DNA from 3 places in the Arthrobacter sp. 05T420 genome. Region 2 is predicted to be linked to each of the others. Evidence: riboswitches for the same ligand, from Rfam matches in the RefSeq annotation. Region 2 holds a riboswitch; each other region holds the start of a gene.
What was found. A riboswitch is a leader RNA that binds a small molecule or an ion and turns the genes downstream of it on or off. The one in region 2 is predicted to bind S-adenosylmethionine.

Region 1: linked by a shared signal. The riboswitch ahead of AC1DEM_RS02160 (aminotransferase class V-fold PLP-dependent enzyme) and the one ahead of AC1DEM_RS08280 (bifunctional o-acetylhomoserine/o-acetylserine sulfhydrylase) in region 2 are both predicted to bind S-adenosylmethionine.
Region 3: linked by a shared signal. The riboswitch ahead of AC1DEM_RS19400 (DUF1737 domain-containing protein) and the one ahead of AC1DEM_RS08280 (bifunctional o-acetylhomoserine/o-acetylserine sulfhydrylase) in region 2 are both predicted to bind S-adenosylmethionine.

The regions. Positions count from the first base shown of each region.
Region 1 is NZ_JBFTLG010000001.1:462,957-470,844, reverse strand. It holds gene rsgA (ribosome small subunit-dependent GTPase A) at 1-903, shown strand, start outside; gene hisN (histidinol-phosphatase) at 981-1,793, shown strand; gene AC1DEM_RS02165 (glutamyl-tRNA reductase) at 1,891-3,384, shown strand; SAM riboswitch class IV at 3,462-3,575, shown strand; gene AC1DEM_RS02160 (aminotransferase class V-fold PLP-dependent enzyme) at 3,611-5,029, shown strand; gene AC1DEM_RS02155 (class I SAM-dependent methyltransferase) at 5,099-5,860, shown strand; gene AC1DEM_RS02150 (Nramp family divalent metal transporter) at 5,994-7,280, shown strand; gene AC1DEM_RS02145 (metal-dependent transcriptional regulator) at 7,297-7,888, shown strand, end outside.
Region 2 is NZ_JBFTLG010000006.1:193,647-201,534, reverse strand. It holds gene AC1DEM_RS08300 (amidohydrolase family protein) at 1-42, shown strand, start outside; gene AC1DEM_RS08295 (histidine phosphatase family protein) at 65-745, opposite strand; gene AC1DEM_RS08290 (CPBP family intramembrane glutamic endopeptidase) at 845-1,612, shown strand; gene AC1DEM_RS08285 (VOC family protein) at 1,815-2,453, opposite strand; SAM riboswitch class IV at 2,623-2,738, shown strand; gene AC1DEM_RS08280 (bifunctional o-acetylhomoserine/o-acetylserine sulfhydrylase) at 2,800-4,116, shown strand; SAM riboswitch class IV at 4,258-4,373, shown strand; gene metX (homoserine O-acetyltransferase MetX) at 4,385-5,524, shown strand; gene AC1DEM_RS08270 (MFS transporter) at 5,691-7,070, shown strand; gene AC1DEM_RS08265 (LysR family transcriptional regulator) at 7,201-7,888, opposite strand, start outside.
Region 3 is NZ_JBFTLG010000022.1:83,882-91,769, forward strand. It holds gene AC1DEM_RS19375 (energy-coupling factor transporter transmembrane component T family protein) at 1-571, shown strand, start outside; gene AC1DEM_RS19380 (UDP-N-acetylglucosamine 1-carboxyvinyltransferase) at 746-2,269, shown strand; gene AC1DEM_RS19385 (glutamate--cysteine ligase 2) at 2,391-3,590, shown strand; gene AC1DEM_RS19390 (O-succinylhomoserine sulfhydrylase) at 3,637-4,845, opposite strand; gene AC1DEM_RS19395 (rhodanese-like domain-containing protein) at 4,845-5,255, opposite strand; gene AC1DEM_RS19400 (DUF1737 domain-containing protein) at 5,252-5,500, opposite strand; SAM riboswitch class IV at 5,621-5,736, opposite strand; gene AC1DEM_RS19405 (ATP-grasp domain-containing protein) at 6,097-7,053, shown strand; gene AC1DEM_RS19410 (hypothetical protein) at 7,099-7,335, opposite strand.

The sequences.
Region 1 (7,888 bases), on a different contig from region 2:
CGCAATCCCGTGGTTGCCGGCGACTTCGTCTCCCTGGTGGGGGACGTCACCGGCGAGCCCGACACCCTGGCGCGGCTGGTCAAGATCCAGGACCGCAAGACCCTGCTGCGCCGCAGCGCCGACGACACGGACCCGATCGAACGCGCCGTGGTGGCCAACGCCGACCAGTTGGTTGTGGTGGTTGCCGCCGCCAATCCCGAGCCGCGGACCGGCTTCATCGACCGCGCGCTGGTAGCCGCGTACGACGCCGGCATCGAGCCGCTGCTGCTCGTCACCAAAGCCGACGTCAAGGATCCCGCCGAGCTGTTGTCCAACTACCAGCATCTCGATTTCCCCGTCATCATCTCCAAGACCGCAGACTCCGCCGCTTCCGGCATCGACGCCCGCTCCGACGACGGGCTCTCCGCCCGGCTCGACAAGGACGCGGTGTCCCAGCTGCGCAACTACCTCGACGGCAAGGTCACCGTGATGCTGGGCCATTCCGGCGTCGGCAAGTCCACCATGGTCAACGCCCTGACCGGGGCCGAGCGGGCCACGGGAGGCGTCAACGCGGTCACGGGCCGCGGCCGGCACACGTCATCCTCCGCGCTGGCGCTCAAAGTCAACGATGCCCCGGCCGGCAGCTGGATCATCGACACCCCCGGCATCCGGTCCTTCGGGCTGGCCCATGTGGACCCGGACCGGATCCTCCGCTCCTTCCCGGACCTGGAACCGGGCACCGACGACTGCGAACGCGGCTGCAAGCACGACGCCACCGCCGTCAACTGCGGCGTCGACAAGTGGGTTGCCGCCGGGCATGCCGGGCCCTCCGGACCCGCCAGGCTCGCGTCCCTGCGCCGGCTGCTGGGCACAGACCCGCGGATGGAAGCGCAGGAAACCAAGGAACTGGGCACCGTCTCCTAGCCCGCCCCGCAGTAGGACCTGCGGCGCCGGGCCGCGGCCTCCCGCCCGGCAGCCCGGTTTGCCGGTAGTTTGGAACCATGAGCCAACCCGCTTCAAGCTACAACGATGACCTGCGCCTTGCCCATGTCCTGGCAGATTCGGTCGACTCCCAGACCATGAGCCGCTTCAAGGCGCTCGACCTTCGGATCGAGACGAAGCCGGACCTGACGCCCGTCACCGATGCCGACAAGTCCGCCGAGGAGGCCATCCGTGGCCAGCTCTCCCGGTCCCGGCCGCGCGACGCGGTCCTGGGCGAAGAATTCGGCAGTTCTGGCCATGGCTCCCGCCGCTGGATCATTGACCCGATCGATGGCACCAAGAACTTTGTCCGCGGCGTCCCGGTCTGGGCCACCCTGATCGCCCTCGTCGATGAGGGCGAGCCGGTGGTCGGCGTCGTCAGCGCGCCGGCGCTGGGCAAACGCTGGTGGGCCGCCAAGGGTGCGGGCGCCTACACAGGCCGCTCGCTCGCCGCCGCCACACGGCTGAAGGTCTCCAACGTCTCCAACCTCGAGGACGCCTCGCTGTCCTACTCCAGCCTGGGCGGCTGGAAGCAGCGCGGGAACCTGGACGAGTTCCTGGGCCTCACCGAGGAAGTCTGGCGCACCCGTGCCTACGGCGACTTCTGGTCCTACTGCCTCGTTGCCGAGGGTGCCGTGGACATCGCCTGCGAGCCTGAGCTGAACCTCTACGACATGGCGGCCCTGGTGCCGATCGTTACCGAGGCCGGCGGCCGCTTCACCTCGCTCGAGGGCGAGGACGGCCCCTTCGGCGGCAACGCCCTCGCCACCAACTCCATCCTCCACTCAGAAGTCCTCAAGCGGCTCAACCCCGACCTCGACGACCTCCTCTAGGCCCCCTCAAGGATTCCCAAGGGCCGCTGTACGACGCTGTCCCCAGCTTCGCTGCCGTCAAGGCGCGGAGCGGGCATCGAGTGGCAGGAGGGCAGCCATGTCTGGATCGGTTCACCCCAAGGATCCCGAAACCCCCGACGCCGGCGTCGGTCCGGTTCTACTGGTCCTGGTTGCGAAGTACCGGGACCTGGACATTGAGTCCGCCGCCCGGCTCCAGGCCGTCTCCTCGGAGCTGGGCCAACATCTGCTCGCCAGCAGTTCCGCCGTGTCCGGAGCCGTGGTCGTGTCCACTTGCAGCCGCTTCGAGATCTACTGCGAGGTGGCGTCCAGGGACCATGTAGATGCCGCCTGCACCGTTGCCCTGGGTACGGTCCGCCTCTGCACGGGCCTGCCCGCCGTCCGGCTTGCGTCCCTGTTCGAACACTCGTCTGGCGCGTCCGCGGCGGAGCATCTCTTCGCCGTTGCAGCCGGCCTGAACTCCGTTGTGGTGGGTGAGCGTCAAGTCGCCGGCCAGGTCCGCCGCGCCCTCGCTGAAGCACAAGCCGCAGGTACTGCGAGCGGGCTTTTGGTCCGGCTGTTTCAGGAGGCCTCCCGCACGGGCAGGGACGTGGGGGCGCGGACCACGCTCAGCAGCGCCAGCAGGTCCATAGCCTCGGTGGCCCTTGAACTGGCCACTGCCGGAGTCGCGTACCCGTCCCTGACTGATGCTTCCGTAGTCCTCTTCGGCACCGGTTCCTACGCCGCGTGCGTCGCGGAGATCCTCAGGAGCAAACGATGCCCCACCATTTCCGTCTTCTCCCAATCCGGCCGCGCGGAGGCCTTTGTGGCAAGCAGGGGTGGCACGGCGCTGACGGCACAGGTGCTGCCCGCCGCTGTTGCCCGGGCAGACATACTGATTGGCTGCAGCGGCACGGAGACGCGCATCGCTGCCGGCCAACTGGCGCAGTGGAGAGGTGGCAGTGGCCGTGCCCTCACCGTCGTCGATCTCGCTCTGAGCCATGACTTCGACCCCCACGTGGCGGATCTGCCGGGCATTGAACTGATCACCCTGGATTCAGTGCGATCCGCGGCTCCCCCTGCGGACTCCGAGGCGCTCCGCCTCGCCCGCACAATGGTCCGGCAGGCGGCGCACCGTTTCGAAGATCGAGAGGAACTGCGCGCAGTCGACGCCGCCATCGTGGCCCTGCGCCGGCACGTCCAGCAGGTCCTCGAGGCCGAAGTGGAGCGCACCATGAAGCAACATGGGCGCGGCGCCCAGGCAGAGGATGTGAACCTCGCGATGCGCCGGCTGGTCCGCCGGCTGCTTCACCTCCCCACGGTCCGCGCCAGGGAACTGGCCACGGACGGCCGCCAGCACGACTACGCGGCTGCGCTGGAAGCCCTGTTCGGCCTCAGCGTCCAGCCCGCTGGCGGCCGGAGCCCCGGGACCGCCACTGTGGTCGGCTTGAGGCGGCCGACTTGGGAATTGAGGGAGGCGGAGTCTGCGATGAGAGCGTGCGGCGGGGCCGATCCGCGCGGCGGATGCCCGGGAGCCTGCCCGGCGCGCCGCGTCACAGTGCCGTCCTTGGATGGTGTCACGGCGGCTCCGTAGCCCTGGTCCGTAACAATCCGCTTCACAATCGGTGACCGCCTTTTCCCCGGCTGCGCGTATGTCCTACGCTCGATGCAGGTCACGAGTGCCAGCGCTAAACCCCGGTTTGCTGGCCGGCAACCCTCCAGACGCGGTGGGGTGCCCCGGGTGACGACCTGGCCGGTCCGGAACGGACCCGGCAAGCGCGGATTCCCACGATGTGGGGGTCCTGGTCGAGTGAGGTCCCATGACAACTGCCATTTTTCCCGCTGCCCCCGAATTTCACGCCCTCGCGGGCCGCCCGCTGGCGGCCGTCACCGGGGCCGAAATCCAGGCCCCGCTGATCACAGGCGGCCATGCCCGCTACGCCAACCTCGACTACGGCGCCTCCGCCCCGGCCCTGTCCGTGGTCTCGGCCTACTTGAACGAAATCCTGCCTTACTACGCGAGCGTGCACCGCGGCGCCGGCTACGCATCGCAGATCAGCACGTCCGTCTACGAGAATGCCCGGGACATCGTGCGGGACTTCGTGGGCGGCCGGGCGGACGATTCCGTGATCTTCACCCGCAACACCACCGATTCCCTGAACCTGCTGGCCGGCTGCCTGCCGCTCCGTGACGGCCGGCCCACGGGCGAGGTCCTGTATCTCGACATCGAGCACCACGCCAACCTCCTGCCCTGGCAGAGTGTCCCGCACCGCAGCGTCGTCGCTGCCCCCACCCTTGCGGCCACCGTGGACCGCCTGCGGGACGAGCTCGCGCGCGGCGGCGTCAGCCTGCTGGCCGTCACCGGCGCTTCCAATGTCACGGGGGAAATCCTGCCGATCCGGACCCTCGCCGCCCTGGCGCACGAGTACGGCGCCAGGATCGTTGTCGACGCCGCACAGCTGGCCCCGCACCGGCGGATCGACATCACCGCGGACGACGTCGACTACCTCGCCTTCTCGGGGCACAAGCTGTACGCCCCGTTCGGCACCGGCGTGCTGGTGGGCCGGACGGACTGGCTCGACGCCGGCACCCCGCACCTGGCCGGCGGCGGCGCGGTCCGCGACGCCCGGCTCGACTCCGTCAGCTGGACCACCGGACCCGCCCGGCACGAGGGCGGCTCGCCGAACGTCCTCGGTGCGGCCGCGCTGGCCCGCGCCACCCAGGTGATCGCAGCCCTGGACCCGGAACAGTGGCAGGCCCACGAGGACGCCATCCGGTCCTTCCTCGTCGAGGGCCTGCAGGGCATCGACGGCGTGACCGTGCACCGGATTTTTGCCGATTCGTCCACCCCTTCTTCCCCCGGAGGCGACTTGCCGGGCACCGGCACCATCGGTGTCGTAAACTTTTCCGTGGAAGGCTACGACGCCGGGCTGGTGGCCGCCTACCTGTCGGCCGAACACGGCATTGGCCTGCGCGACGGGCGCTTCTGCGCCCACCCGCTGCTCAAGCGGCTCGGCCTGCCCGCCGGCTCCTTGCGGGCCAGCTTCGGCCTCGGCTCACGGCTGGAGGATGCCGAGCGCCTGCTGGCCGGCCTGCAGCAGTTGCGGCAGAACGGACTCGGCTGGGACTACGTGGTGGACGCCGGCCGCTGGGTGCCGGCCAACGATACCCGCAGCTACCCCCACTGGGCCCCGAACACCCCGGGCACCGCCGGTGCCGCGCCCTGCACGGAGGACTAGGCACGGCGCCCGTGCGGTAAATTCGAAAGGTATCTGAAACCAGCAGTACCTTCCCGAAGGAGAGCGCACGTGGCAAGCGGCGGGCCCAAGCTCCACAGTGAGCGGCGCCAGGAACTCGGCCAAAGTTTCCAGGACGGCGGCGAGCACTACGAACGCGTCCGCCCGGGGTATCCGCAGGAGTCGGCCGACTGGCTGATCCCGGCGGGGGCCAAGGATGCCGCGGACATCGGCGCCGGCACCGGCAAGTTCACTGCGCTTCTGGCGGCCCGCGGCCTGCATACGGTGGCCATTGATCCCTCGGCCGACATGCTGGAGCAGTTGCGCCGCACCCTGCCGGAGGTCACCGCCATCGAGGGCAGCGCCGAGGACACGGGCCTGCCGCCGGAGACGTTCGATCTCGTCACGGTCGCCCAGGCATGGCACTGGTGCGATCCCCGCCTGGCGAGCACCGAGATTGCCCGGATCCTGCGGCCGCACGGTGTGCTGGGCCTGATCTGGAACCAACTGGACACCGCTGCGCCCTGGGTGCACCGGCTCTCGCGCATCATGCACGCCGGGGACGTCCACAAACCGCACTTCCGCCCGCCCGTGGGTTCCGAGTTCACCGGGCTGGAGAGCCACCTGACCCGGTGGGAGGATTCGGTCACCACGGCGGACATCCAGGAGCTGACAAAGTCCCGCAGCTACTACCTCGCGGCATCGGATTCCACCCGGGCCAAAGTAATGTCCAACCTCGACTGGTACCTGCACGAGCATCTGGGCCATGCCCCAGGCGCAGTGCTGCGGCTGCCCTACCTGACCCAGACGTGGCGGGCCTTCCGGATTGCGTAAGGCCCCGGCCGGGGCATATTGTTTCGGTATGCCTAATAGTCGCTTGTAGGCATGCGAAACTTTGAACCGGGCGCTTTTCCGGCCGGTGCCGATCATCGCGTCAACGCAGACGCGCCATTCACGGGAGCTGGCAGTGCTGGATGTAAGGGGCCACGAGCAGTCGCCGCAGGACGCGCGCACCTATAAACATCCGGGTGCCCGCAGGGCCCTGATCGGCCTGCTGGGGCCGGCGTTCGTGGCGTCGATCGCCTACGTGGACCCCGGAAACGTGGCCGCCAACCTGACCGCAGGCGCACAGTACGGCTACCTGCTGGTGTGGGTACTCGTGGTCGCCAACATCATGGCAGTCCTAGTCCAGTACCAGTCCGCCAAGCTCGGGATCGTCACGGGAAAGAGCCTCCCGGAGATCCTCGGCGAGCGGCTCAAACCGTTCTGGCGTCGCGCCTTCTGGCTGCAGGCCGAAGTCGTGGCCGCCGCTACCGACCTCGCCGAGGTGGTGGGCGGGGCAATCGCCCTGTACCTGCTTTTCGGACTCCCCCTCCCCCTTGGCGCCGTGATTGTCGGTGCGGTGTCGATGCTCCTGCTCGCGGTGCAGGCCCGACAGAAACAGCGGCCCTTCGAATTCATCATCATGTTCCTGCTCGGCATCATCACCATCGGTTTCCTGGCCGGGCTGTTCATCAGCCCGCCGGATCCGCGCGCCGCCCTGGCCGGGCTGGTGCCCGGCTTCCAGGGTCCGGAGACTGTGCTGCTGGCCGCCAGCATGCTCGGCGCTACCGTCATGCCGCACGCCATCTACGTCCATTCGGCCCTGTCCCGGGACCGGCACCGCCCAGACGAACACCTGCATGTTCCACCGGCGGCCGTCGCGCGCCTGGTCAGGGCTACCCGGTTCGACGTCGTGGCCGCGCTGGCGATCGCCGGGCTGGTCAACATCGGCATGCTGCTCCTTGCCGCTTCCACCCTTGGCGGGGAAGAGGGCACGGAGACGATCGAGGGCGCGCACGCCGCCATCACCGCCAATCTCGGCCCCATCATCGGTGTGATCTTCGCAGTCGGGCTGCTCGCGTCCGGCCTGGCCTCGACCTCGGTGGGCTGCTATGCAGGCGGAACCATCATGCAGGGCCTGCTCAAGATCAAGATTCCTGTCATGGCCCGGCGCGTGGTGACCCTGATTCCGGCCGTTGTGCTGCTGGCGGTCGGCTTCGACCCCACCTGGGCGCTCGTCTTGAGCCAGGTGGTCCTCAGCTTCGGGATTCCCTTTGTCCTCGTCCCGCTGGTGGTACTGACCAGCAGCAAGGCCCTGATGGGCCGGTTTGCCGACGGCCTGGCCCTCCGCATCGCAGCCATCATCAGCGTGGTGCTCGTCGTGGCACTTAATGTGGTGCTGCTGTGGCTCACTTTCTCCCGAGGAAGCTGACGGTAGGCTTAGGTCTGTGAAGACCAGTGCGCCCTCCTCCTCGATCGAGGACTACGTCAAGGTCATCTATTCGTTCACCGAATGGCAGCCGAAACCCATCACCTCCACGCAGCTGGCGCAGCGCCTGGGCGTCGCCAACTCCTCGGTTTCGGAAATGGTCCGCAAGCTCAAGGACCAAGGCCTCGTAGACCACAAGCCCTATAGTGCCGTCACTCTCACCAGCGACGGCGTCCGGCTCGCCCTGTCCATGGTCCGGCGGCACCGGTTGCTCGAGACTTTCCTCGTCCGGGAGCTCGGCTACCGCTGGGACGAGGTCCACGACGAAGCAGAGCTCCTTGAGCACGCCGTCTCCGACACCTTCATTGAGCGGATGGCGGCCAAGCTCGGAAACCCCGCCCGGGACCCGCACGGCGATCCCATCCCGGCCGCGGACGGCTCCGTGCTGGTGCCCGCCGCCCACCGCCTGAGCGAACTCGACGACGGCCATACCGGCCGGATCACCCGGATCAGCGACGAGAACCCGGAGCTGCTGCGCTACCTCGCCGCCCAGGACATCGACCTCGACGCCGAGGTGGAGGTGGTGGGCCGGAGGCCGTTCGGCGGTCCGA
Region 2 (7,888 bases):
CACGCAGTGTGGCGGGCCGGCGTAGCGCAGCCCGTCCGGTAGCCGGACCGTCCGTTAGCACTGGCTAGAAAACCATGGGCGGAGCATCGAGGACGGTCTCGTCCACGCGCCTCTTCTCCCACTGTGTGAAGGGTTTGTCGAGCTCGTACTTGTCCCGCGCCGTGCGCAGCAGGGTGCGGACCTCGGCGTTCTCCGGGTTGTTCAAGGACTCGAAATATTCCACCGACCAGTGAAACCAGCGCATGCAGAACAGGCGCATGGTCAGCCCGTGCGTCACGAACAGCGCGTTCGGGGCGTAGCTGGGCTTCGACCAGTGCCGGTGCAGGGTTTCCATGAAGGAGGAAATCCTGTCGTAGACATCGGAACCGGACTCGCCCTCGCGGAAGCGGTAGAAGAAGTGCCCGTAGGCGTTGCGGAGCTCCTTCTGGTCTTCGATGTCGCCGGCGATCTGAAAGTTCGCCCAGTCCTGTTCGCGCAGCCGCGGTTCCTCGATCACGCGCTCCACCAGAGGGCCAAGGTTGAGCGCCTCGAGGGTCTGGTAGGCGCGCAGGTACGGGGAGACATAGACACACACCGGGCGGCCGTCCAGCTGGCGCCGGACCTCTTCCCCGGCCGCGGTGGCCTGCTCAAGGCCCAGCGCCGTCAACGGGATCCGGTAGTCCGGAACACGGTTGTAGATCGAGGTATCGGCATTGGCGGCAGACTGGCCGTGCCGGATCATGATGATTTTCCGGGGCGCACTCATAATCCCCAAGCATAGGGCGCCCAACAGCCGGGGGTGCCGGCGCGGGCGGCACCACGCGGGCACCAGCAAACTTTCGGCAACTGCAGGCAAGATAGAAACATGTTGGTTCCCTCCCGCCGTCGGCTGCGGTTCGAAATGTTGATTGTCCTGGGCTTATCGCTGGGGCAGTCCGCGGTCTATTCCCTGGTGCAGCTGCTGGACAAGATGACCACGGCGCCGCTGGCGCAGGGGACGTCCACGCTCAACCGGTCACAGAGCCCGCGCGAATACTTCGACCTCACTTACCAGATGCTGGACATCATCTTCGCCCTCGTCCCGGTGGCCCTGGTGATTTACTTCCTCACCGAACACTGGCCGGCCGGAGAGCGCGGAACCTCGGCATTCCGAAAGATCGGCTTCGACTTTGCCCGGCCCGGCAAGGACCTCCTGCAGGGGCTGGGGCTTGCCGCGCTGATCGGCGTTCCGTCCCTGGGGCTCTACGCTGCCGGCCGGGCGCTGGGGATCACGACGTCGATCATTCCCAGCGCGCTTGCCCCGTACTGGTGGACCGTGCCGGTGCTGGTCCTGTCCGCGATCCGGCACGGGATCGTGGAGGAAGTGATTGTGGTGGGCTACCTGCTGGACCGGCTGGGGAAACTGGGCTGGAGCGTGCCGGCAGCCATCGCCGCCAGCGCCCTGCTCCGCGGCAGCTACCACCTCTACCAGGGGTTCGGGCCGTTCATCGGCAACGCGATAATGGGCGTCGTCTTCGCGCTGTTCTACATACGGTCCAAGCGGGTGATGCCGCTTGTGATCGCCCACGCCATTCTGGACACCGTGGCGTTCGTGGGGTTCAGCCTGTTCGGCAAGGCCGTGGGCCTGGGCTGAGCGGCTCACAACGCAACGCGGGGTCAGATACGGCCCATCCGGAGCCCCAGGATGGGCCGTATCTGACCCCGCGTTGCGTTTAGGGGCCGGCGACATTACCGGCCTAAATGATCCGGGCCCTTAAATGATTTCGGCCGCCGTCTCCTGGGTGACATCGTTGGCACCTAAGAGATGGCGGCCGAAGCGTGGGGCAGGTGGGGCGTTAGATCGTGACCGCTCCGGAGGAGGTCTCGAAGGTGACGGAGAGGATGCCGGGAGTGCCGTGCGGCGCGATCCAGTTCACGGCGACGTCCTCCAGCGGCTTTTCCACCGGTTCGCCCAGCCACTCGGTCACGCGCGCTGCCGAACCGGCAATGGTCAATGCGGACATCTTGACTTCGCTCGCGTAGGCGTTGGACGGGTGGAGTTCCGGGTCGCCCTCCCACTTGAGCATGTAGGGCACCTGGGGGTCGGCGATGAGCCCCAGGATGCCGATCTGCTTCCAGACCAGTTCGCGGCCGTCCGGAAACTTCCGGTTGCCGTTCACGGCCGCTCGGCCGAGCCGCTCCTCGAACGGGGCCAGATCGTCAACCTCGACGCACCAGCCCATCCAGCCGCCGCCCGCTTCGGAACGTGCCCGGACTGCCTGGCCGAACGGGGCCTTGTCGGAGGCCGGGTGGTTCAGGACCTCCACGACCTCCAGGTACTTGTGTCCCGCGAGCGGGATAATCATGTTGCGAGTCCCGAAACGGGGGTGCACTCCGCCCTTCACGGCTTCAACGCCGAGGGCAGACGCGATACGTTCAGTGGTGGCTGCCAAGCCATCGTGTTCACAGGCGTAAGAGACGTGATCCATGCGCATGCCATCATCTTGGCACTTTGTGATGGACCTCTCAGCTTAGGTTCCCCTAACCGTCATGGGATGTCCCGGGGAGGCCGACGCGGTGTCACGGGGGGCGCTGACACGCAGGCGTCTTCATCTTCGTCACAAAGCTATCCAGGGCTCCGCCGCGCTTCCTACACTGATGCAAGGTCATGAGTGCCAGCGCACAGCCCCGGCTTGCTGGCCGGCAACCCTCGTATCGCGGTGGGGTGCCCCGGGTGAAGACCTGGCCGTCCGGCGCCCGCCGGAGGGCAAGCGCGGCGCCTGCGCCGGTCCGGGCCGGAAGCCCTGGCCGGTGCTGTGCCCAGTCCCTTGAGGAGCATCAATGTCCAACGCCTGGTCCTTCGAAACCCGCCAGATCCACGCCGGCCAGGAGCCGGACAGCGCCACCGGCGCGCGTTCCCTGCCGATCTACCAGACGACGTCGTTCGTGTTCCCGAGCGCCGAAAGCGCCGCGAACCGCTTCGCACTGGCCGAACTCGCCCCCATCTACACCCGGATCGGCAACCCCACCCAGGACGCCGTGGAACAGCGCGTGGCCAGCCTGGAAGGCGGCCTCGCGGCCCTGCTGCTCAGCTCCGGCCAGGCGGCGGAGACCTTCGCGATCCTCAACATCGCCGAGGCCGGGGACCACGTGGTGGCCAGCCCCAGCCTGTACGGCGGGACCTATAACCTGCTGGCCCACACGCTGAAGAAGTTCGGCATCTCCGTGACGTTCGTGGAGGACCCGGACAATCTGGAGCAGTGGCGCGACGTCGTCCGGCCCAACACCAAGCTGTTCTTCGGCGAAGTGGTCTCCAACCCCCGCCAGGACGTCCTGGACATCGAGGGCGTCTCCCGTGTGGCGCACGAGGCCGGCGTGCCGCTGATCGTCGACAACACGCTCTCCACCCCGTACCTGATCCGGCCGATCGAGTGGGGCGCGGACATCGTGGTCCACTCCGCCACCAAGTACCTCGGCGGTCACGGCGCCGCGATCGCCGGCGTGATCGTGGACTCCGGCAACTTCGACTTCGGCAAGGACCCGGGGCGGTTCCCCGGCTTCAACACCCCGGACCCCACCTACAACGGGCTGGTCTACGCCCGAGACCTCGGTGCGGACGGCGCGCTGGGCGCGAACCTTTCGTACATCCTCAAGGCCCGCGTCCAGCTCCTGCGCGATCTCGGCTCCGCCGTGTCCCCGTTCAACGCGTTTCTCATCGCCCAGGGCATTGAGACCTTGAGCTTGCGCGTCGAACGCCACGTGGCCAACGCCACCACGGTGGCGAAGTGGCTGGAGGCGAGGGACGACGTCGAATCGGTTGCCTACGCCGGGCTGCCGTCCAGCCCCTGGTACGAGCGCGGCCGCAAGTACGGGCCCAAGGGAACCGGCGCCGTCGTCGCGTTCAACATCGCCGGGGGAGCCGAGGCCGGCAAGCGGTTCGTCGATGCCCTCGAACTGCACTCGCACGTCGCGAACATCGGCGACGTCCGTTCCCTGGTGATCCACCCGGCCTCGACCACCCACAGCCAGCTCTCGCCCGAACAGCAGACCATCGCCGGCGTCAATCCCGGCCTCGTGCGGCTCTCCGTGGGCCTGGAGCACATTGACGACATCCTCTCGGATCTCGACGCCGGATTCCGCGCGGCCAAGTCCGCCTGAGTTAAGCCAGATAAACCTGACGGCCAGCCGCCGGCCTCCCTTGAACGGGACGGCCGGCGGCGGGGCTGTCTGATCGCGGGGCTGTCACATGGAAGTCACAATCTTCGTGATTTCCGCACCCTCTTTCGTAGACTCGTACCAGGTCATGAGTGCCAGCGACAGCCCCGGCTTGCTGGCCGGCAACCCTCCTTTTGCGGCGGGGTGCCCCGGGTGAAGACCTGGCCTGCCGGTCAGCTGACGGCAGGCAAGCGCGAAGTTAGGTCCTCACATGACGATTGCCGTCACCCGCACGGGTGTTCCTGAAACCAAGCCATCCCGCAACCCGGACGGAACCGTCCAGTACGTCAGGATCGGTGACCTGCAGCTCGAATCAGGGATTCCGCTGCCGGATGTGGTCCTCGCCTACGAGACGTGGGGGACCCTGAACGATGACGCGTCCAATGCCGTTCTCATCGAACACGCCCTGACGGGCGACACGCACGTGACCCGCGGCCACAGCGAAGAGCCCGGTTGGTGGGAACAGCTCGCCGGGCCCGGGGCCCCCGTGGACACGGACAAGTACTTCGTGGTTTCAATCAACATCCTGGGCGGCTGCCACGGATCCACGGGACCCTCCACGCGGGCCCCGGACGGGCGCCCCTGGGGATCCCGGTTCCCGCTCGTCACCCTGCGGGACACCGCCGCCGCCGAGGCGCGGCTGGCCGACGCCCTGGGCATCGGCAGCTGGTACGCCGTGCTGGGCGGCTCCCTCGGCGGCGCGCGCGCCCTTGAATGGGCCGTCACGTTCCCCGGCCGGGTCCGGCGCTGCGCCGTGATTTCCGTCGGCGCCAGCAGCACAGCCGAACAGATTGCCTTCGCGCAGGCCCAGACCCTGGCCATCCGCCAGGACCCCCACTTCAACGGCGGAAACTACTACGGCGGCCCGGAACCCGAAGCAGGGCTCGCGCTCGCCCGCCGCATCGCGCACATCACCTACCGCTCCGCAGCCGAACTGGACGGCAGGTTTGGCCGGAACGCGCAGGAGCCGGAGGCGCCCCTGGAAGCCGGATCGCTGGCCGGGCGCGGGCGCTACCAGGTGGAGAGCTATCTGGACCACCAGGGCAACAAGCTGGTCCGGCGCTTCGACGCGAACAGCTACATCGCCATTACCGAGGCCCTCATGAGCCACGATGTCTGCAGGGGGCGCGGAAGCCTCGAGGAGGCCCTGGCCCCGGCCACCGCCGAGTTCCTGGTGGCGGCCGTGGACTCGGACCGCCTGTATTTCCCGGCCCAGTCCCGTCAACTGGCCGATGCCCTGCCCGGGCGCCCGGAAGTGCACATCATTGAAGCGCCCATCGGCCACGACGGTTTCCTGACCGAAATCGGCCAGCTCAGCGGCCAGCTGCGGGAGGCCTTCTTCGACCACTAGGCGCGACCTCGTGTGCATTTTTGCAGATGCGCTCTGCACTAATGGCTGTTGAGGCTCAGGGCGGGAGCGTCCATACTCATGGGGAATGACGCCATGTGCCCTAAGTCACGTGCGTCCTCAGCCCAATGGTCCACAGGGTGTCGACGGAGACACCAAAGGAGTCACGATGAGTACGGAAAACGCCGCAAGGCGCGCTGAAGAAACGGACGTCAAATCGTCCGGCCTGAAGAAGGTTGTCACGGCCTCCATGGCCGGCACGGTGGTTGAGTGGTACGAGTTCTTCCTCTACGCTTCCGCCGCCACCCTGGTCTTCGGCAAGCTGTTCTTTCCCAATTCCGGTTCGGAGTTGGACGGCATCATTGCCGCGTTCGTCACCTACGCGGTCGGCTTTATTGCCCGCCCCATCGGTGGCATCGTCTTCGGCCACTTCGGCGACAAGTTCGGCCGCAAGCAGCTGCTCCAGCTGAGCATCATCCTTGTCGGTGTTGCCACCTTCGCTATGGGCTGCCTGCCGACCTTCCAGCAGATCGGCTACTGGGCCCCGGCGCTCTTGGTCTTCCTGCGCTTCGTCCAGGGCTTCGCCGTCGGCGGTGAGTGGGGCGGCGCAGTCCTCCTCGTGGCTGAGCACAGCCCGAGCAAGTCGCGCGGATTCTGGGCCAGCTGGCCTCAGTCGGCGGTTCCGATGGGCAACCTTCTCGCCACCGGCGTGCTGTTCACCTTGTCCGCCACGCTGTCATCCGCGGAGTTCCTCAGCTGGGGCTGGCGTGTGGCCTTCTGGCTCTCCGCTGTGATCGTGATTGTCGGCTACTACATCCGCACTAAAGTCCAGGACGCCCCAATCTTCCTGGAAGCCCGCAAAGAGGTCACCGTTGAGAACAAGGGCTACGGCGTCGCCGAAGTCTTCCGCCGCTACCCGCGTGGCGTCTTCACCGCGATGGGTCTGCGATTCGCGGAGAACATCCTCTACTACCTTGTGGTCACGTTCTCCATTACCTACCTGAAGGTCGTGGTCCAGACGGACACCTCGCGGATCCTGCTGCTGCTGCTCGTGGCGCACCTGGTCCACTTCGTCGTGATCCCTTTGGTCGGCAAGCTCTCGGACAACGTCGGCCGCAAGCCTGTCTACATGGCCGGCGCTATCCTCGGTGGCACCTGGGGCTTCTTCGCCTTCCCGATGATGGACACCAAGAACGACCTCGTCATCCTCGCCGCGATCACCATCGGTCTGCTGTTCCACTCTCTGATGTATGCCGGCCAGCCGGCCATCATGGCCGAGATGTTCCCGACCCGGATGCGCTACTCCGGTGTCTCGCTGGGCTACCAGGTCACCTCGATCGTGGCCGGTTCGCTGGCTCCGATCATCGCCGTCGCGTTGCTGAGCCAGTACAAGTCCTCCACGCCGGTGGCGATTTACCTCCTCGGCGCCTGCCTGGTAACGATGGTGGCCGTGTTCTTCCTCAAGGAGACCCGCGGTATTTCGCTGCACGACGTCGACGCCGCCGACGCCCAGGGCACTGCCGACCTGCTCGCCGCAGGCAAGAAGTAAGCTCGAATCAACACACCAACAGCCCGGGCCCCGCACTGCGGGGCCCGGGCTGTTGCCGTTTGTGCCAGCCGATCCGCAATTGACGACCCCCGCGAAGGCGGGCAGCCGCCTTAAACGCAGCGTGCCCGGCTCAGCCGGCCAGCACGTCCTGGCGCTCCCGGATTTCGCCGCGGATCGCCTCCAGCACGGCACGGACGGGGGCTGAACGCAGCGCCTCGGGCCGGGCCACGGCCCAGATGGGCAGCTGGCGCTGGAAGTCGTCCGGCAGGACGGGCAGGAAGTCGGACCTGCCCGCCACCAGAAAGTTGGGGAGCAGGCCTATCCCGGCGCCCCGCCGGACGGCCTCCAGCTGGGCGAAGACGCTGGTGGCCTGGAAGCTGGAGCGCGGCACCGGCAGCTGCGTGGAGCGGTGCCCCAGCTCGGCCACCTGGAGCGCCGATTCCACGTAGGAGACGAAGCCGTGCTGCCGGACGTCGTCGAGTGTTGCCGGCAGCCCGTGCTCGTGCGCATATCCGGGACTGGCGTACAGCCTGAGGAAATAGTTGCTCAGGAAGATGGCCTGGGCGTTTGCTGTGTCCATGTTGCCCACCACCACTTCCAGGTCCACGCCGGAGCGGTTTTGGCTCGCCTTGCGTGTGGCGCTGAGCAACTCGACGTTGAGCAGCGGGTTCGCCCGCTGCAGCCGCACGAGCGCCGGGGCCAGGAATTCGGCGCCGAAGCCGTCCGGGGTGCTGATCCGGACAAGGCCGGAGACCACATCGCCGGAACGGGCAATGCTGCTGGACAGGGCACCGAGAGTGCCCTCGATGGCCTCCGCC
Region 3 (7,888 bases), on a different contig from region 2:
CTGGAGCACCGCCATCCTGGCGCCCGACGCCGGTTCCGTGCTGGTCGACGCCGGGATCTGGTCCATCAGTGCCGGCTCCCTGCAGTTGGGGATCGGCTTCATGCTCCGCGGGCTTGCCATCGCGCTGCCTGCGGTGCTGCTGATGAGCTGCACCGACCCCACAGACCTGGCCGACGCCCTGGCCCAGAACGCAAAACTGCCGCACCGGTTCGTCCTGGGCACCTTGGCCGCCATGCGGCTGGTCGGGATCATGACCGAGCAATGGCAGACGATCGGCATGGCCCGGCGGGCCCGCGGGGTGGGCTCGAGCGGTAACCCCTATCAGCGGTTCCGCGCCACTCTGGGCCAGAGCTTCGGCCTGCTGGTGCAGGCGATCCGGAGCGCCTCGCGGCTCGCGGTGACCATGGAGGCCCGCGGCTTCGGCGGCGCCGCGCGGACCTGGGCCAGGCCGTCTACTTTCAGTGGGCTTGACGCCTGGGTGCTGCTGGGCGGGCTCGGCATCGCGGCAGCAGCCGCCGCCGCGGCCCTTGTGGCGGGCAGCTGGAACCTTGTCTTCCTCACGCACCAGTAGGCGTCGCCGCAACCGCCGGCGCCACTGGCGAAGCCATTGACGGCACTACTGATTCAAGCGCCACCGTGCACCGCAGTGCGCGGGTTATCGCATGATGCGGGTATCCCTGTGAGATTAACGGCAATCCGGCCGGAATGCCGGGGGTTAATAAATCATCCGTGATATTTTCGGGACATGACTCAACCGACTGCTGAACATGTAGGCCTCCTGCTCCGCGAAGCCCGCGGGGCGAAAGGCTGGACTCAGGGACAACTCGCCGCCGAGCTCGGCACCAGCCAGAGCGCCATCGCCCGGATGGAACAGGGAAAGCAGAACCTGAGCCTGAAGATGATCCAGCGACTGGAGGCGATCGTCGGGCACAGCATCGTCAAGGTGGGCCGGCCCCAGATGACCCACCTCCGGGTCGAGGGCGGCCGCACGCTGGCCGGTGCGGTGGACGTCAACAGCAGCAAGAATGCCGGCGTCGCGCTGTTGTGCGCCAGCCTCATCAACCGCGGCACCACCACCCTGCGCCGGCTGGCCCGGATCGAGGAAGTCAACCGGATCGTGGAGGTGCTGACCAGCATCGGCGTCGAATGCACGTGGCTCAACGCAAACGACCTCCAGATCCGCCGCCCCGCGGTCCTGGACCTGGCATCCATGGATGTGGAGGCGGCCCGCCGGACCCGCAGCGTCATCATGCTCCTGGGGCCGCTGCTGGACGAGACCGACACCTACCGGCTGCCATACGCCGGCGGCTGCGACCTTGGCACGCGCACCGTGCAGCCGCACATGCAGGCACTGCGGCAGTTCGGCCTGAGCGTGGAGGCGAAGTCCGGGTTCTACGCGGTGCAGGCACCGCCGTCGGACGCCCATGACCGCTCCTTCGTGCTGAGCGAACGCGGCGACACGGTGACCGAGAACGCCATCATGGCCGCAGCCCACCGCCGCGGCACCACCATCATCCGCAACGCCAGCCCCAACTACATGGTGCAGGATCTCTGCTTCTACCTGCAGATGCTCGGGGTGGAAATCGCGGGGGTTGGCACCACCACGCTGGAGATCACCGGCTGCCCGTCGATCGACGCCGACGTCGAATACTTCCCGTCCGAGGACCCGATCGAGGCGATGAGTCTCATCACCGCCGGCATCGTGACGAACTCGGAAGTCACCATCCGCCGGGTCCCGATCGAGTTCATGGAAATCGAACTCGCCACGCTCGAGCAGATGGGCCAGCGGCTCGAGGTCTCCGGGGAATACTTTGCCCGCAACGGCCGCACCCGCCTGGTGGACGTCACCACCAAGCCCTCGGAACTGCGGGCGCCGGAGGACAAAATCCACCCCATGCCTTTCCCCGGCCTGAACATCGACAACCTGCCCTTCTTCGCGGTGATCGCGGCCAACGCCCACGGCCAGACCATGATCCATGACTGGGTCTACGAGAACCGGGCCATCTACCTGACGGAACTGAACAAACTGGGCGCCCAGGTCCAGCTGCTCGATCCCCACCGGATTTATGTCAACGGCCCCACCAAGTGGCGTGCCGCCGAGGTGGGCTGCCCGCCGGCCCTCCGCCCCGCAGCCTGCCTGCTGCTGGCCATGCTGGCCGCCCGCGGGGTCTCGGAGCTGCGCAACATTTATGTCATTGAGCGCGGCTATGAGGATCTGGCCGAACGGCTCAACACCATCGGCGCGAAGATTGAGTATTTCCAAGACTGATTCCAGACCGGCCCAAGCGACGCGGGGTCACTCCACGCCCATCCGAAGGCGTGGGATGGGCGTGGAGTGACCCCGCGTCGGTGTAGGGGCGTTTCTGCCGATCCTGACGCACAATAGATTCATGCGCACGTTCGGCGTGGAGGAAGAACTGCTGATAGTGGACCCCGAATCGGGGATGTTGCTTGCCCTCGCCGACCTGATGTTGCCCAACCTGGTGCCGCCGAAGGAACCGGACACCGCCAGGATTCACGCGACAGAGAAACCGGTCCACGAGGGCGCAGACTTCAGCTACGAGCTCAAGCTCGAGCAGATCGAGACCCAGACGCATCCGTGCCTTGAGTACACGGAGCTGCTCCGGCAGCTCAGGCGGGGCCGGACCCTGGCGGACCAGGCCGCGCGGGCTCACGGCGGCCGCGTCGCAGCCCTGGCCACGTCGCCCCAAGGCTCCGCGACGCACCTGACGCCGAATCCACGCTACATGACCATGCAGCAACGCTTCGGGCTCACCGTCCGGAACCAACTGACCTGCGGCCTCCACGTCCACACCTATGTGGAGTCCCCGGAGGAGGGCGTGGCCGTGATGGACCGGATCCGCGACAAGCTTGCGGTGCTGATTGCAATCAGCGCGAATTCCCCGTTCTGGAACGGGGCCGAGACCGGATTCGAAAGCTACCGCACCCAGGCGTGGAACCGCTGGCCGGGGTCCGGTCCCACAATGATCTTCGGCAGCCTGCCCGTCTACCGCCGGGTGGTGACCCGGCTGGTGCAAAGCGGCGTCCTGATGGATGAGGGGATGGTCTATTTCGACGCGCGGCTGTGCCGGCAGCATCCCACCGTGGAGATCCGGGTCGCCGATGTGTGCCTGCGGGCCGAGGACGCTGCCCTGATTGCCGTCCTGGTGCGCGCCCTCGTGGAATCGGCGGTGCGGGAGTGGAACGACGGCGTCGACCCCGCACCGGTGCCCACACTGCTGCTGCGGATGGCCGCCTGGCAGGCCAGCAACTGCGGACTGCGCGGGGAGCTCCTGGACTTTGGAACCTTCACCCCTGCCCCGGCCGCGGACGTGGTCAGGGCACTGGTGGATTTCGTGGCCCCGGTGCTCGAGGAGCAGGGCGAGCTGGATCTGGTGCGCGCGGGCGTCGAGCGGATCCTGGCGGAGGGCACCGGTTCGCAGCTGCAGCGCGGGCCGTTCCGGGCGGGCGGACTGCCCGCCGTCGTCGAACGGGCCGTCGAACTGACCACCCAGGGGGCCGCGCCGGGTACCGCCACCAAGGTACGGGCCGACGAGGGATCGCCCCTGGGCAGGGTTCGCCGGGGCTGACGGGGAGCCGGCAGCGCCAGATCTGCTTGAAGACTGGCCCTGAGCGCTAGACCTGTTTGAGCGCCTGGCCGAGGTCGCGGATCAAGTCCTCGACGTCCTCCAGGCCCACCGAAAGTCGGACCACGCCGTCGCTGAGCCCGATCGCCGCACGGCCTTCCGGGCCCATCGCGCGGTGCGTGGTGGTGGCCGGGTGCGTGATGAGCGTCTTGGCGTCGCCAAGGTTGTTGGAGATATCGATGATCCGCAGCGCGTCCAGCAGCGCGAAGGCGGCCTGCTTCGCAGTGCGTCCCGGCGAAGGCGAAAGCTCCAACGTGAGAACGGTCCCGCCGGCCTTCATCTGCTTCACCGCGAGGGGGTACTGCGGGTGGGACGGCAGCAGCGGGTACTTGACCCAACTGACCGCCGGCTGTCCCTCAAGCCATTCCGCCAGCCGCAGGGCAGAGGCCGAGGAATGGTTGACGCGCAGGGCCATGGTCTCCAGGCCCTTGGTGAGCACCCAGGCATTGAAGGCCGAGAGCGCCGGACCGGTGTGCCGCATGAGCTGCCTGACGGGCCCGTCAATGAATTCCTTGGTGCCCAGGATGGCGCCGCCCAGGACCCTGCCCTGGCCGTCGATGTGCTTGGTGCCGGAGTACACCACCACGTCCGCGCCGAGGTCTCCGCAACGCTGCAGCAGCGGGGTGGCGAAGACGTTGTCGACCACCACCGTGGCGCCGGCGGCATGCGCCAGTTCGCTCACGGCGGCGATGTCCACGATTTCCTGCATGGGGTTCGACGGCGACTCGAAGAACACCGCCGTGGTCGGCTCGGACAGCGCAACCTGCCACTGCTCCAGGTCCGGTCCGTCCACGAAGACCGTCTCCACACCCCAGCGCGGCAGGATCTCGTTGAGGATCACGAAACAGGAGCCGAACAGTGAGCGGGCTGCGACCACGCGGTCGCCGGCAGCCAACAGCGCGCCCAGGGCAGTGAAGACGGCTGACATGCCGGACGCCGTCGCAAAACATGCCTCGGTTCCCTCGAGCAGCCGGAGCCGCTCCTGGAACGTCGCGACGGAAGGGTTGCCGTAGCGGGAGTAGACGAAGCGCTCGTCCTCCCCAGTGAAGGCGCGCTCGGCGGCGGCCGCGGACTCGTAGACGAATCCTGAGTTGAGGAAGATTGGCTCGGTGGTTTCCTGGAAGCCGGTGCGGTCCAGGCCGCCGCGGACAGCCTGGGTGTCGGCGGCCCAGCCGGAGGCGTCGGGATTGAAAGTCACTAGATTTTTCCGAGGTTGGTGGGCAGGCCGCGGTTCTTCCAGCCGTTGACGGTGCGTTGGCCAAAGCGGTCGGTCTCGCCTTCGAAGCCCTCAAGAACGTTGTACGAGGTGTAGCCGGCGGCCGTCGCGGCCGTCGCGGCGGCGATCGACCGGGCACCGGAGCGGCACAGGAACACCAGTTCGACGGCGGTGTCCTCCGGTGCTTGCCGCTTTAGCTGTTCCACGAAGTGCGGATTCGGCGTGCCGCCGGCAAGGTTCCACTGGATGAAGAGCGGATCATTTTCTGCGGACTTGGTGTCCGGGATGCCGATGTGGGCCCATTCGCCCTCGGTCCGGACATCCACCAGAATGGCTCCCGCCTCAAGCTTGGCCCACGCCTCAGTAGGGCTGAGGTCTCCTGCGTAGCTCATGCGTGCCCCTCGAATGCCCCAACAGCGTCAAACTCGTCGGCGTCGAGCTCATCAACCGCATTGGCCACGGCGGCGTCCGCGCTCGCAATGGCAGCCGGCAGCACCAGCGCCTGCGCCACGATCACGGTGCTGCCGTTGAAGCTGGCGGCGGGGCTTCCATGCAGGACGTAGCCCTCGGCCAATGCGGCCGACACGCGCTCACAAAAGGCGCGGTCATCCGCACCGGTGAACAGGCGGTAGGCCAGCCTTTCCTCGCCGGCGGGGGCCGCGCTGGTTGCTGCACGGGTGGCTGTGTCTGGGGCGGCTGATGAACTGAGTATTTCGGGTACAGCGGGTGTTGACGTGTCGGGCACGACGGATCTCCTCTTTCACGCTTGCAGCTCGAATGGTCGATATGCCGAGTATTCACCTGAGGCACCCCGCCGCGAAAAGGGAGGGTTGCCGACCGGCCAGTCAGGGCTTGGCGCCGGTTCTCATTACTCCCCAAAAACGTAACACCAACGACGCCGGCCCGCACGGCCGCCGTCGTCATGTTCCGTAACCGGGCCACGCGCAACAGCCTGTGCCGGCCGGCGGACCGTATGCGTGCCTCAGGCAAGTAGTAGCGGGCTCCAACTTCGGGTATTGCCCACTCGTGTGTGCGCGGACGATTCGCCGTCTACTAGGGGAATGGTCCTGCGTGTCGGCGCGAGTTGCGGCAGATCCGGGCAGTCCGTCAATCAGCAGTGCGTAAATCAGCAGTCCGTAAATCGAGTCGTCCGTCAACAAGCCTATGAATCGGTGGCCGGAACCGTCGGAGCCGCAGCAGCGGCCCCGCCGGTGACGGCGGAATGGAGCAATTGTGGGCCCGCGCATACTGGTTACCGGGATAGCAAGCGCCGCCGGCCGTACGGTCGCGGCCCAACTCGAAGCCCGCGGCCTTCCGTATCTGGGCTCCGATGCCCGCGCCGACACTCGCCAGGCGGAGGCTGCTCCCTCCGCAGCCGCGGCCAGGCTCTTGCCCGCGACGGACCCGGACATGATCCTGGACCTGCGCCGGCTGGTGGATCGCGAAGCCATCAACGTCATCATTCCGACCCTCACCGTGGAACTTCCGGTCCTGGCCGCAGCCCGTGCCGGATTCGCCCAGGACGTGCGGATCATCGTGGGCGACCCTGCCGCGGTGGCGCTCGCCAACGACAACCTGTTTACCACCTGGGCGTTGCAGGCAGCCGGCATTCCGGTGCCCCGGTTCGGCGTTCCGGGCGACCTCGCTGCCGCGCCGGCATCCCTAGCCGGCCTCAGCGGTCCCGTGGTGGTCAAGCCGCGGGTCTTCGAAGGCTCCCGTGGGGTCCACGTGCTGGCCGGAACGGCCTCCGTCACCTGGAAGAACATGCCCGCGGGGCAGCTTGTCCAGGAGTTCATCCCGGGCGCCGACTATGTCTGTCTGGTGTTCGGCACCCCGGCACGCAACGCGATGGCGCCAGTGGCGGTGGTCCTGGAGAAGACCAGGACTCCGTATGGACGCGCCGGCAGCGACGAGGTAAGTCGCAGGGTGCCCGCCAGCGAGGCCGGGGACGTACGGAAGCTGGGCCTGGCCGCCGTCCGCACGCTCGGGCTGACCGGGCCAGTCCAGGTCCAGATCCGCCGCCGCGCGGACGGAACCCCTGTGGTGCTGGGAGTCTGCGCGACCCTCGGGGAGAACAGTACGTGGGCCCCGGAAATGCTCGACGCCGTACTGGCAACCTTCATGCTCCCGGCGTTCAACCCCGCCTCGTTCCGGCGGTGCCCGGCAATTCCCGCGGACGCCCTGGGGTGAGGACCAGCACGCCTGGCCCCGGCCCCGCCCCCGACCATGGTCCGGTCAGTGCGTGATGAGATGAGACCCATGTCCAGGCCGGCGCGGGCTGCCGGCCTGGCTCCTGAACAAGCCGATCAGCCCAACGGTCAGTGCCGTCGCCAGGAAGAGGATCAGCCGCACGGTACCTGCCAGGAGCATGAGCAGCACTAATCCGAAAATAAGGGGCAAACACAATATGAAAACGGTGACGAGGGTAACAACATAGCCGAATGCGATGCCAACAAGGGTTGCCTGATCCATTGGACTGCCGTTCATAACGCTAGGGCGATTCCCTGACTTCTGCCGAAACCTGCGGCAGCCGTGCGGCATGTGGCCCAGGGCCACTTCCGCGGTTCCGGACAGCTTTGGGCCAAGCAGGATCCCGCACCGCCGGCTGTTGCGGGGTCAGCTCCTCCGGGAGCCGGCCCGTCAACCATGTGCCCTAACGACAGAACGGCGAGGGCCCCCGCGCCCCGCCGTGCGGTTCGCGTCTATGCCGGGGCCCCTGCAGGACTTGCTCGATTTTCAATTCAGCTGCCCGGCGCTGCTGATCAAAAGTCCTCAACTGCCGGGTGGTCGGTGCCGGTGTCTCCGGAAAACTCTTGGCCGCCGCGCCGCGCGCTCTGTTCTGCGCGGAAGGTTCCTGGCTCACGCTCATGGATGGATCGTCCCACCTAGCCACTGTGGCGGACAGGGTCTTCAGGCCTTCCTGCAGCGCGCCCTGCGAAACCAAAAAACCAACGCGGGGTCACTTACGGCCCGTCCGGGGCAGGCAAAGTCAATCAGTGGGAGCAACGCAGGGGGTTAGGCTGCG